One region of the Mangrovibacillus cuniculi genome, then DNA from elsewhere that is predicted to be linked to it. Evidence: riboswitches for the same ligand, from Rfam matches in the RefSeq annotation. Region 1 holds a riboswitch; each other region holds the start of a gene.
The links. A riboswitch is a leader RNA that binds a small molecule or an ion and turns the genes downstream of it on or off. The one in region 1 is predicted to bind thiamine pyrophosphate.
Positions count from the first base shown of each region.

Region 1 (2,203 bases):
TAAGCAGGATTTTGTCGTACAATAGAGAATAATAGTATGTAGGAGTTACAACAAAGGTGGTGTAAAAGGATGAAAAGTCCTTTTTCTCGACTCTTCGGTGTTTCAGAAAAGGAAGAGCCTGTTCAAGAAAATACACAAGAAGTGGAACAAACAGAACCGATAGAAGTGGTAGAAGTGGAACGAGATGAAGTTCACCAAATACCTATTCATCAGATTGTACCTAATCGTCATCAACCTCGAACTGTCTTTCAAGAGAGCAAAATAGCTGAGCTAGCGGAAACAATTTCTCAGCATGGTATTATTCAGCCTATTGTATTGCAAAAAATTGCAGAAGATCAGTACGAGCTCATCGCTGGAGAACGAAGATGGCGAGCTGTTCAAATGCTTCAATGGGAAAGAGTTCCCGCTATTTTGCGTACAATGTCTGAAGAAGAGATGGCTTCTGTCGCGCTTATTGAAAACCTTCAACGGGAAGAGTTATCTCCGATTGAAGAAGCATTTGCATACGAAAAGTTATTAAAGTTTCATGGCTTAACGCAGGAAGCACTGGCACAAAGACTTGGGAAGGGTCAATCAACCATTGCGAATAAATTGCGTTTATTAAAGCTGCCTAAAGAAGTGCAAGATGCAGTTTTACAAAAATTTGTTACAGAAAGACATGCTCGTGCATTAATACCTTTAAAGAAACCGGATCTTCAAATTGCTTTGTTAGCAGATATTATTGAGAAATCCTTTAATGTTAAGCAAACAGAAGACCGTGTATCTAAAATGCTAGAAAAGAATCCAGAACCATCAAAAGCAAGACGAAAGGCGTTTAGTAAGGATATGCGTATTGCTGTTAACACGATACGTCAGTCTTTAACGATGGTAACGGATAGTGGAATAAATTTAGATGCTGCAGAAGAGGAATTCGACGAGTATTATCAATTTACGATTAAAATTCCTAAAAAGAAATCTTAATAGATAACTAGAGGAAAAGCTGTTGATGATTTGTCGACAGCTTTTCTTTGAGCTTTTTTCTTACAATTGGTAAAATAAAAAAGAATAAAATACGTTACCACAAGGGGAGCGAAAGCTGAGAGTGAACACTTATGTGTTCTGACCCTTCGAACCTGTTAGTTAATGCTAACGTAGGGATGTGGAAGAGCGCATGAATACTTGGAATTCATGCTGTTTTCCCTCTCTCTTTTGGTACAAAAAAAGGAGAGTTTTTTTATGCAAACAGGAAAATTAGTAAAATTAGTGGAAGCAAGTATCATGGCGGTTTTTGCGTTGCTAGTAGACCTTTTACCTTCCATTAAACTTTCACCAAGTATCTCTATTTCTTTTGCCATGGTGCCCATATTAATTTTGGCTATGAGAAGGGGAGTTGGAATTGGGCTTCTAGGAGGATTTTTGTGGGGGACGCTGCAAGTTGTGTTAGGTGAAGCGTGGATTGTAGCTCCTTCTCAAGTAATTATTGAGTATTTCATTGCTTTCACTTGTATCGGATTTGCTGGACTTGTATCGAAGAGAGTTACTAGATCGTTACAACAAAAAAACGTCAGTGCAATATTATTTGTGTTAGCAGGTGTCATGATTGGGACAGTAGCGAGGTATTTTTGGCATTTCATCGCTGGCGTAGTTTATTTTGCAGAATACGCTCCAGAGAATCTATCTCCGTGGATCTTTTCTTTATACGCGAACGGATTAACAGCGTTAGGGTCTGCCATTCTATGCTTTATAGTAATTAACTTATTGGTGAAGACTAGAAAGCAACTACTAATCCCAGAAGAGCTCGTTGACCGTGCAGCATAAGTGTGAATAGAAATGACTAAAAGGTGCTGAAGCGGAATTAATTCCGCTTCAGCACCTTTAATTATTGTGTATCGTGTGCAAGGGAAGAAATTTAAAAGGAGAGTAACCGTATTTTTTACACTCCTACTTGTATCCTCCTATTTCTCTCTTTATTTTGACTAAATAGGCATACTTTCTCTCATTCCTAACATTATTCGATAAATCTTTCTACTCAATTCATTTTATTCACACTCTTTTTCTATTTTTTTGATAAAATAGTAATCAGGCTTGCCATTTTAGAAGGAAACTAGAGGTAGGTGAAAAGAATGGGCAAGATCATTTCGATCGCTAATCAGAAAGGCGGAGTAGGAAAAACCACTACTTCCGTAAATTTAGGAGCTTGTTTGGCTCATATAGGTAAAAAAGT
Region 1 is NZ_CP049742.1:2,703,407-2,705,609, reverse strand. It holds gene noc (nucleoid occlusion protein) at 70-960, shown strand; TPP riboswitch at 1,053-1,154, shown strand; gene thiT (energy-coupled thiamine transporter ThiT) at 1,216-1,797, shown strand; gene G8O30_RS13630 (ParA family protein) at 2,103-2,203, shown strand, end outside.

Region 2 (2,203 bases), 500 kb from region 1:
GAAAGAGAGGTGGGCTCTCTTCCTCGTAGGAGAAACATAAATTGTCAACCTTTATGATTTCGTTATGCGGCATGCGAACCGCCTCCTCGATTTTTTCTCTCTTTGGCGATTGGGAAGCTATTTAATGCTCCAGTATCAGCAAGTTTCTCCGTTAACCATTTTCCAAGTAAACCAGCAAGAAGGGCACCAGATAGGCAGCGTACCGCAAACATACTACCTAGAAGCCAAGGATTTAATTGAGCGAAACCTGATACATAAAATCCCCATGCAAAACTGAATACAGCTGCACCTACACCAGACATGATAAGGGTAAGTGTGGAGAAACTACGATATCGTGTTAGCGCAAAAGCAGCTTCTGCCCCGAGCCCTTGAATCAAACCAGATAAAATTAAGGACGGTCCTATGGCATTACCAATTAGCACTTCAATTGTGGCTGCCATTGTCTCCGAAATCACAGCAGCTCCAGGTTTGCGAATAATGTACATGGCAATGATGGAAACGATAAACCAAATCCCAAAAATCACTTCGTATCCCATCGGTCCCATGACGCCGAACAATACATTTCCAACTTGTAAAAATAATAAATAGACGACAGCAAAGACAACTGCCAAAGCAGACATCACCATTACTTCACGAAGAGACCATTTACTTAACATGTGCGCTACCTCGTATTTCTAGCTCATTGCCACTGTGTGATGGACTATGGACAGAGGCATGAAACGTCATCACAACATGACTAGTTTTCTCACTTGTTTCTGTAAATGTTTGTTCTAAGGAATGGAAAACTTCCTCAATAGACCCATCTAGTCGAGAAGCGTAATGCTTACTTTGAGAATACGTTCCATGCTTGGTAGCGGTACCGATCGCGTCGTATATAAGCCCCATATAGTTTGGTTCATTCATTGGATAAAGAGCAAACTGGCTTCCTACATAAATAGAGTCAGCTACTTCACGCACTTGCTCCTTATTAGGAACAGAGTCATCTGCCTCCATGTAAGCATCACCTGCTGTATCTCCAGGGCAACCAATGGAAAATGTTGCGTGGAATGCTACATGTACTTCATGAGTGGAAGCGTAAGCCAAGATTGCTTTTGCTGTTGCAAACACATGATGAGCTTTACCACGGATACATGTACTGACATCATCTGTTTTCATCCATACTCGTGATGTATCCACCTTTTCTAAAGTACCTAAAATAATGTTTAAAAAATTGTCTGTCATTGGATGTAGGGAGATATTACATCCTACAATACGGCTAGTACCGCAAACTACTGGTTGATTTGTCATCACTATCAGCTCCTACTTTCGAGATAAACGAAAAAACACTGCACCTTGTTAGAAAGATGCAGTGTCGGAGCACGATATGTAGATAACCTACTAGACAATAGCCTAGTAAACTAGTAAAAGCGATTCGTGTCGTCGCTGCACTTCCCCACGCTAGTATTATCTAGATCGGGTCTTAAGGGTCTAGGCACGAACCTATCTCAGCCCCGTAATGGAGCTCCCCTAGTGCACAAGTATGCAGTTGTTAATCGTTTTCTAAGTCATTGTACATTTGGTACAAGTAGTTTGTAAAGGGGTGTACTAATCACGAATTGATTTAATGAGGTTGTTTTTTGTAAGATGAGAGTAAGTATGACGCTGGTTAGATCTTTGAAATTTTTCTGAGAATGATAAAAGTTAAATGATTGTTATGTGAGTTTGTAGAGGTAATGGCCTTAAGAATGGTTATACCAATTTTGATAATTAGAGAGGGAGAAAAATTTCATGACGAAACATAAAATTTACACCATGAGTTTTGCAAGTGTCTATCCTCATTACATTTCCAAAGCAGAAAGAAAAGGACGAACAAAAGAAGAAGTCGATGAAATTATCTACTGGTTAACAGGTTACACGGAAGAGCAGTTGGCAGAAGTGTTGGCAGAGAAGAAAGACTTTGAGACGTTCTTTGAGACAGCGCCAAATATGAATCCTGCAAGAGCATTAGTAAAAGGTGTGGTTTGTGGAGTTCGAGTAGAAGATATTGAAGAGCCAATAATGCGAGAAATTCGTTATCTGGACAAGTTAATTGATGAATTGGCAAAAGGAAAGAAGATGGAGAAGATACTTAGGAGTGTGTAAAGAAATTTAGTATGGAGTTATTAAAGCCTACAGTTCTTGCCGAATAAATCTCATCAAAATTCTCATAATAATAGTGAAAAGA
Region 2 is NZ_CP049742.1:64,281-66,483, forward strand. It holds gene G8O30_RS00285 (ABC transporter ATP-binding protein) at 1-73, opposite strand, end outside; gene G8O30_RS00290 (ECF transporter S component) at 63-656, opposite strand; gene G8O30_RS00295 (Ykof family thiamine-binding protein) at 646-1,287, opposite strand; TPP riboswitch at 1,413-1,518, opposite strand; gene G8O30_RS00300 (DUF2200 domain-containing protein) at 1,768-2,121, shown strand.
Region 2: another riboswitch for thiamine pyrophosphate. It lies ahead of G8O30_RS00295 (Ykof family thiamine-binding protein); the one in region 1 lies ahead of thiT (energy-coupled thiamine transporter ThiT).

Region 3 (2,203 bases), 960 kb from region 1:
AATAAATTCTCCAGTTAATAACTCGTTTTCTTTCATCCAATTAGCGTAGTTAGTCCAAACAGTTTCTTTTTGCTGCCCCCAATACTCTGCATCACGAGCATACTCATTCGCTAACCATTTCTGACTTGCTTTTACTAGTTCTTCATTTAAGTCAGGTACTGCATCAATTAAGTGCTGAGCAGCGTCTTCTGGATTTTCCATTGCGAAATTATACCCCGCTGCTGTTGCTGATAAGAATTTTTCAATTTGCTCTGGTTCTTCTTTCACCTTATCTTCACTCGTAATAATTACTGGCGTGTAGTAGTCCAGATTATCCGAGAAATCTGTTAAATACAGCATGTTAACTGGTTCGCCTCGGAGTTCTGCTTCGATTCCAGTCCATCCATAGAAGATCCATGAAAAGTCAATATCTCTCTTAACTGCTGTAAAATAATCTGCATTTCCGATGTTAATATTTTCGACTTTAGACACGTCTACGCCATCTTGCTTCATCACAGCGCCTAACACCGCTTCTTCTACCGGAGCTCCGAATCCACCGTATCGTTTACCTTCAAAATCTTTAGGTGACGTAATATTTTTATCTACAGGTGAAGCAAAACCTGACGTATTATGCTGAATAATCGCAGCAACTGAGACAACAGGTATGTCTTCAGTTCTGGATAACGTGACGTTTTCTTGATAACTAATACCGAAATCTGCTTTTCCAGATGCTACTAGCGCCTCTGCTCCTGCTTCTCCTGGTAACATGATGTCCACTTCTAGCCCTTGCTGCTCAAAGTAGCCTTCCGCTTCTGCAACATATAATCCTGTGTGATTCGTATTTGGGGTCCAATCTAAGACTACTGTTACTTTGTTATCTTCCTGACTTGCTTGGTTTCCACAAGCACCCACTAAAATAGCGCTTGCAATGGTAATTACAGAAAAAAACTTTCTTTTCATCTTTCTCCTCCTGTTCGAACGTTCGCTACAAATGGTTTTCCTCACTTAATATGGGCAAACGAAAAAGCGCCCAAAACCATTTGGGCGCATATGTATGAGGTAATTAACATATGTTCCCTACGCTGGTCTTAGCCAGATCAGGTTCTAAGGGTCTCCGTCTCTCGGACATGATCTCAACTGGCATCACCAGTTCCCCCACACATCGTTCTTATTATTTTTTTTCAGTATCCCATAAAGTAATGATTTCGTAAAGAAAAAAGGATAGCCCATAGGACTATCCCGTTTTCTGCAGAAATTCTCTCGCATACTTTAAAAGGTAGACTTTATTAGTCTAGGTAAGCTGCTCCAACGATAATTAAAAGGATGAAAAGAACAACGATTAATACGAAAGTTGAACCGTAGTTATTTCCACAACCGTAACCGTAACCGAAACACATGAGCAATCACCTCCGAATGAGTATTGCCGTGAGCTTTACCTCACATTTATACTTTATTCAGATGGCTCAATAGTGTATGGACTTATCCCCATTGTTACTATGAAACTTTACACATTCGTTAATTAGTCCATGAATTACTTCTGAGTCAATCCACTCTTTACAACGATTTTGCGCCTTCCAATCTTCTTTTCCTTGGTAATAATCCGCGTAGTTTTTCATGATTGAAAAGAAAAGACAGAAGAAAACAAACGATTGACTAGGGATGCTTTTCATTACCCATTCCCGAAGCAGTATTGCTTTCTCTTCTTGATAAGCGTTCTTCTTACATTCGTTTACCCAAACATATGCAATATCATAAAGTATAGGTCCATAGCTCACTAAACCAAAGTCGAGTAAGAAAATAGTATCTTTGCTAACAATCCAATTGAAATAATGAGGGTCTCGATGAATGACGCCATATTGTTGATGATTCCATTGATACGTGTACATATCCCAAAACGTTGAATTTGACTGGAAAAGTAGTAGGTATTCCTTTAACCAATCTTCCAACGTCCATTTCTCTTGTCTAACGATATAATTTGGAATCGGAAATTCTTTTATAATTTTCGTGCCTAAAGAAGAAAATGTCTGTAAAACAGCATAAATCGAATCCACATCTTCTAAGGTGCTACTTCTTCCATCTACCCATTCAAAATCTATCCATAATTCAGATGGGTCTGAAGAAGAACAAATAATACGTGCAGTAGGAAAGTGAAGTTTATTAAGATTACTCGCCCAAAATCGTTCTTTTTCCCATATTTGTCTACTCATATAATACTTACGGATAG
Region 3 is NZ_CP049742.1:528,512-530,714, reverse strand. It holds gene G8O30_RS02725 (ABC transporter substrate-binding protein) at 1-939, opposite strand, end outside; TPP riboswitch at 1,037-1,146, opposite strand; gene G8O30_RS02720 (YjcZ family sporulation protein) at 1,266-1,376, opposite strand; gene G8O30_RS02715 (aminoglycoside phosphotransferase family protein) at 1,443-2,203, opposite strand, start outside.
Region 3: another riboswitch for thiamine pyrophosphate. It lies ahead of G8O30_RS02725 (ABC transporter substrate-binding protein); the one in region 1 lies ahead of thiT (energy-coupled thiamine transporter ThiT).

Region 4 (2,203 bases), 670 kb from region 1:
CGCTGATTCCACTCCTAAAAATGCACCAATAACGGCGCTTAGTAAGCAGCCAGAACCAGTTATAAGCGGCATTACAGGGTCTCCATTTTTTACCTTATAGACCGTATTCCCGTCCGTGATAATATCGATTTCTCCCGTCATTCCAACCGTACATTTATGTTTTGTCGCCACCAATTCTGCAATGTACTCAGCGCTATGAGACCCAACTCCAGCGTCCACCCCTTTTGCTTGCCACTCCACATCTGCTATCGTTGCAAGCTCTCCAATATTCCCACGAATCACATCCACATTCACTTCTTGCAAAATAGTCTGAACAACACGTCGACGAAATTGACTTGCCCCAACTCCTACTGGATCCAGCACGACAGGAACTCCTTTTACATTCGCGGCTTTTCCAGCTAAAATCATTGCTTCCACAGTAGTAGGGTTTAACGTACCGATGTTTAAAACGACGGAGGAAGCAATAGTCACCATATCTTCCATTTCTTCTGGTGAATCCGCCATAATCGGTGAGGCCCCTAAAGCAAGCAATCCGTTAGCAGAAAAGTTGGCTACCACGATATTGGTGATATTGTGAACCAAAGGATTCTCTTGTCGAATCTTTTGTAACAGCAGCCCATCATATATCATCGTTGTGCCACCTCTCTATTCATCAACGAATCCCACGATTCTAATGACCAACTCATCTCCCAAAATGCTAACTCGTAATAGCTACTCTTCACGAAATGTTTCTCTATTCTATCTTTCTCATGATCTGATAACTCACCTACCAGCTCATCTAAACGATTAATTTGTTCTGTCACTAGTTCACCAAACCAATCTGATGCATAGGTTGCAATCCATTTATCATAGATTGGATGGTTTGGTTTTGCGTGTTGCAACTTCTGGCCAATCTCATAATACAGCCAGTAGCAAGGCAAAATCGCTGCTAGTAAATCCGCTAACGTCCCTTCTTCTGCGGCACGATACATATGGGACGTATAGGCGTAAGCAGTCGGAGCTGGTTCAAACGCTTGAATCTCTTCTTCTGTAATATCTAATAGTTCATAAAAATGTTGATGCAAGGAAAGCTCTGCCTCAAATGTGTGACTCGCATGTGTCACAAAACGCTGCGCAGTATCCATATTGTCTGATTTAATCGCACCGAGTGCTTGCACTTTCGCAAAATGGTGTAGATAGTAAGAATCTTGCATCACATAGTGTCTAAAGTTCTTTACCGGTAAACTACCGTCTGCAATCCCTTTGACAAACTGGTGCTGAAAGCTTGCTTCCCAAATCGGTGCTACTTTTTCTCGTAAGTCTTTTGTAAAAGTGGTCATTATGAATCGCTCCTTTTTTGTTTTAGATGGAACATGAATACTCATCTAAGAACGGACCACATCTCGTGATCAACGATGAGTGGTTACTGGTCACGTAACAAAAAAGCCACTCCCAATGGAAGTGGCGTTAGAAGGTCAATAAATAATAAACACATTGAACGACTCGCCCACTTCCCTCCGCTAGTATGAACTAGATCAGGTTCAAAGGGTCTTTGCGTAACACGCTCATCTCAGCCTATTGTATAGGCCCCCCTAGTGGTAAAAATATGTAGTTGTGACGTTTCTTTCACTATAACATGTCAGAAAATTAATTCAAGCAAAAAGATAACTACCTCATTGATCAAACGTTTGTTTAAATTTAATGTCGAAATAGCACGAAGGAAACTCAACCAAGATCTATATAATTTTACGAGAGTTAGTGTATCTATCTTTGTTATCTGATAAGCTAAAAGTTAAGATAATCCACTTCCGTTAAGGTGTCGTTAAAAATAATTTAAAATACAATAAATGAAAAAGTAGGTATCGTATATGATAGATGAATTTTTGCATCAAAACCCTTTTGAATCAGATGATACCATAGAGGTAATTCTTACAAGATTGGTAGGTTACTTGTCAGAAATATTTACAGAAGCTACCGTTACCACAATGATTTATGATGAATCGTCTCAAACACTTAATCCCGGACCAGGATATGAAGCGTTCCCAAATTCTTACACGAAGGTTGCTAGTAACCTCCCTTTACGAATGGGTGGATGTGGAGTTGCTGTAGCAGAAAAGCGCGTAGTAATAGTAGAAGATACACACAAAAGCGAAATATGGAAGCCTTTTGTCGTTCACAGTGATAAAGTTGGTGTTCGAGCTGTTTGGTCCGTTCCTATAATCTT
Region 4 is NZ_CP049742.1:233,468-235,670, reverse strand. It holds gene thiM (hydroxyethylthiazole kinase) at 1-630, opposite strand, end outside; gene tenA (thiaminase II) at 627-1,319, opposite strand; TPP riboswitch at 1,475-1,583, opposite strand; gene G8O30_RS01120 (PAS domain S-box protein) at 1,848-2,203, shown strand, end outside.
Region 4: another riboswitch for thiamine pyrophosphate. It lies ahead of tenA (thiaminase II); the one in region 1 lies ahead of thiT (energy-coupled thiamine transporter ThiT).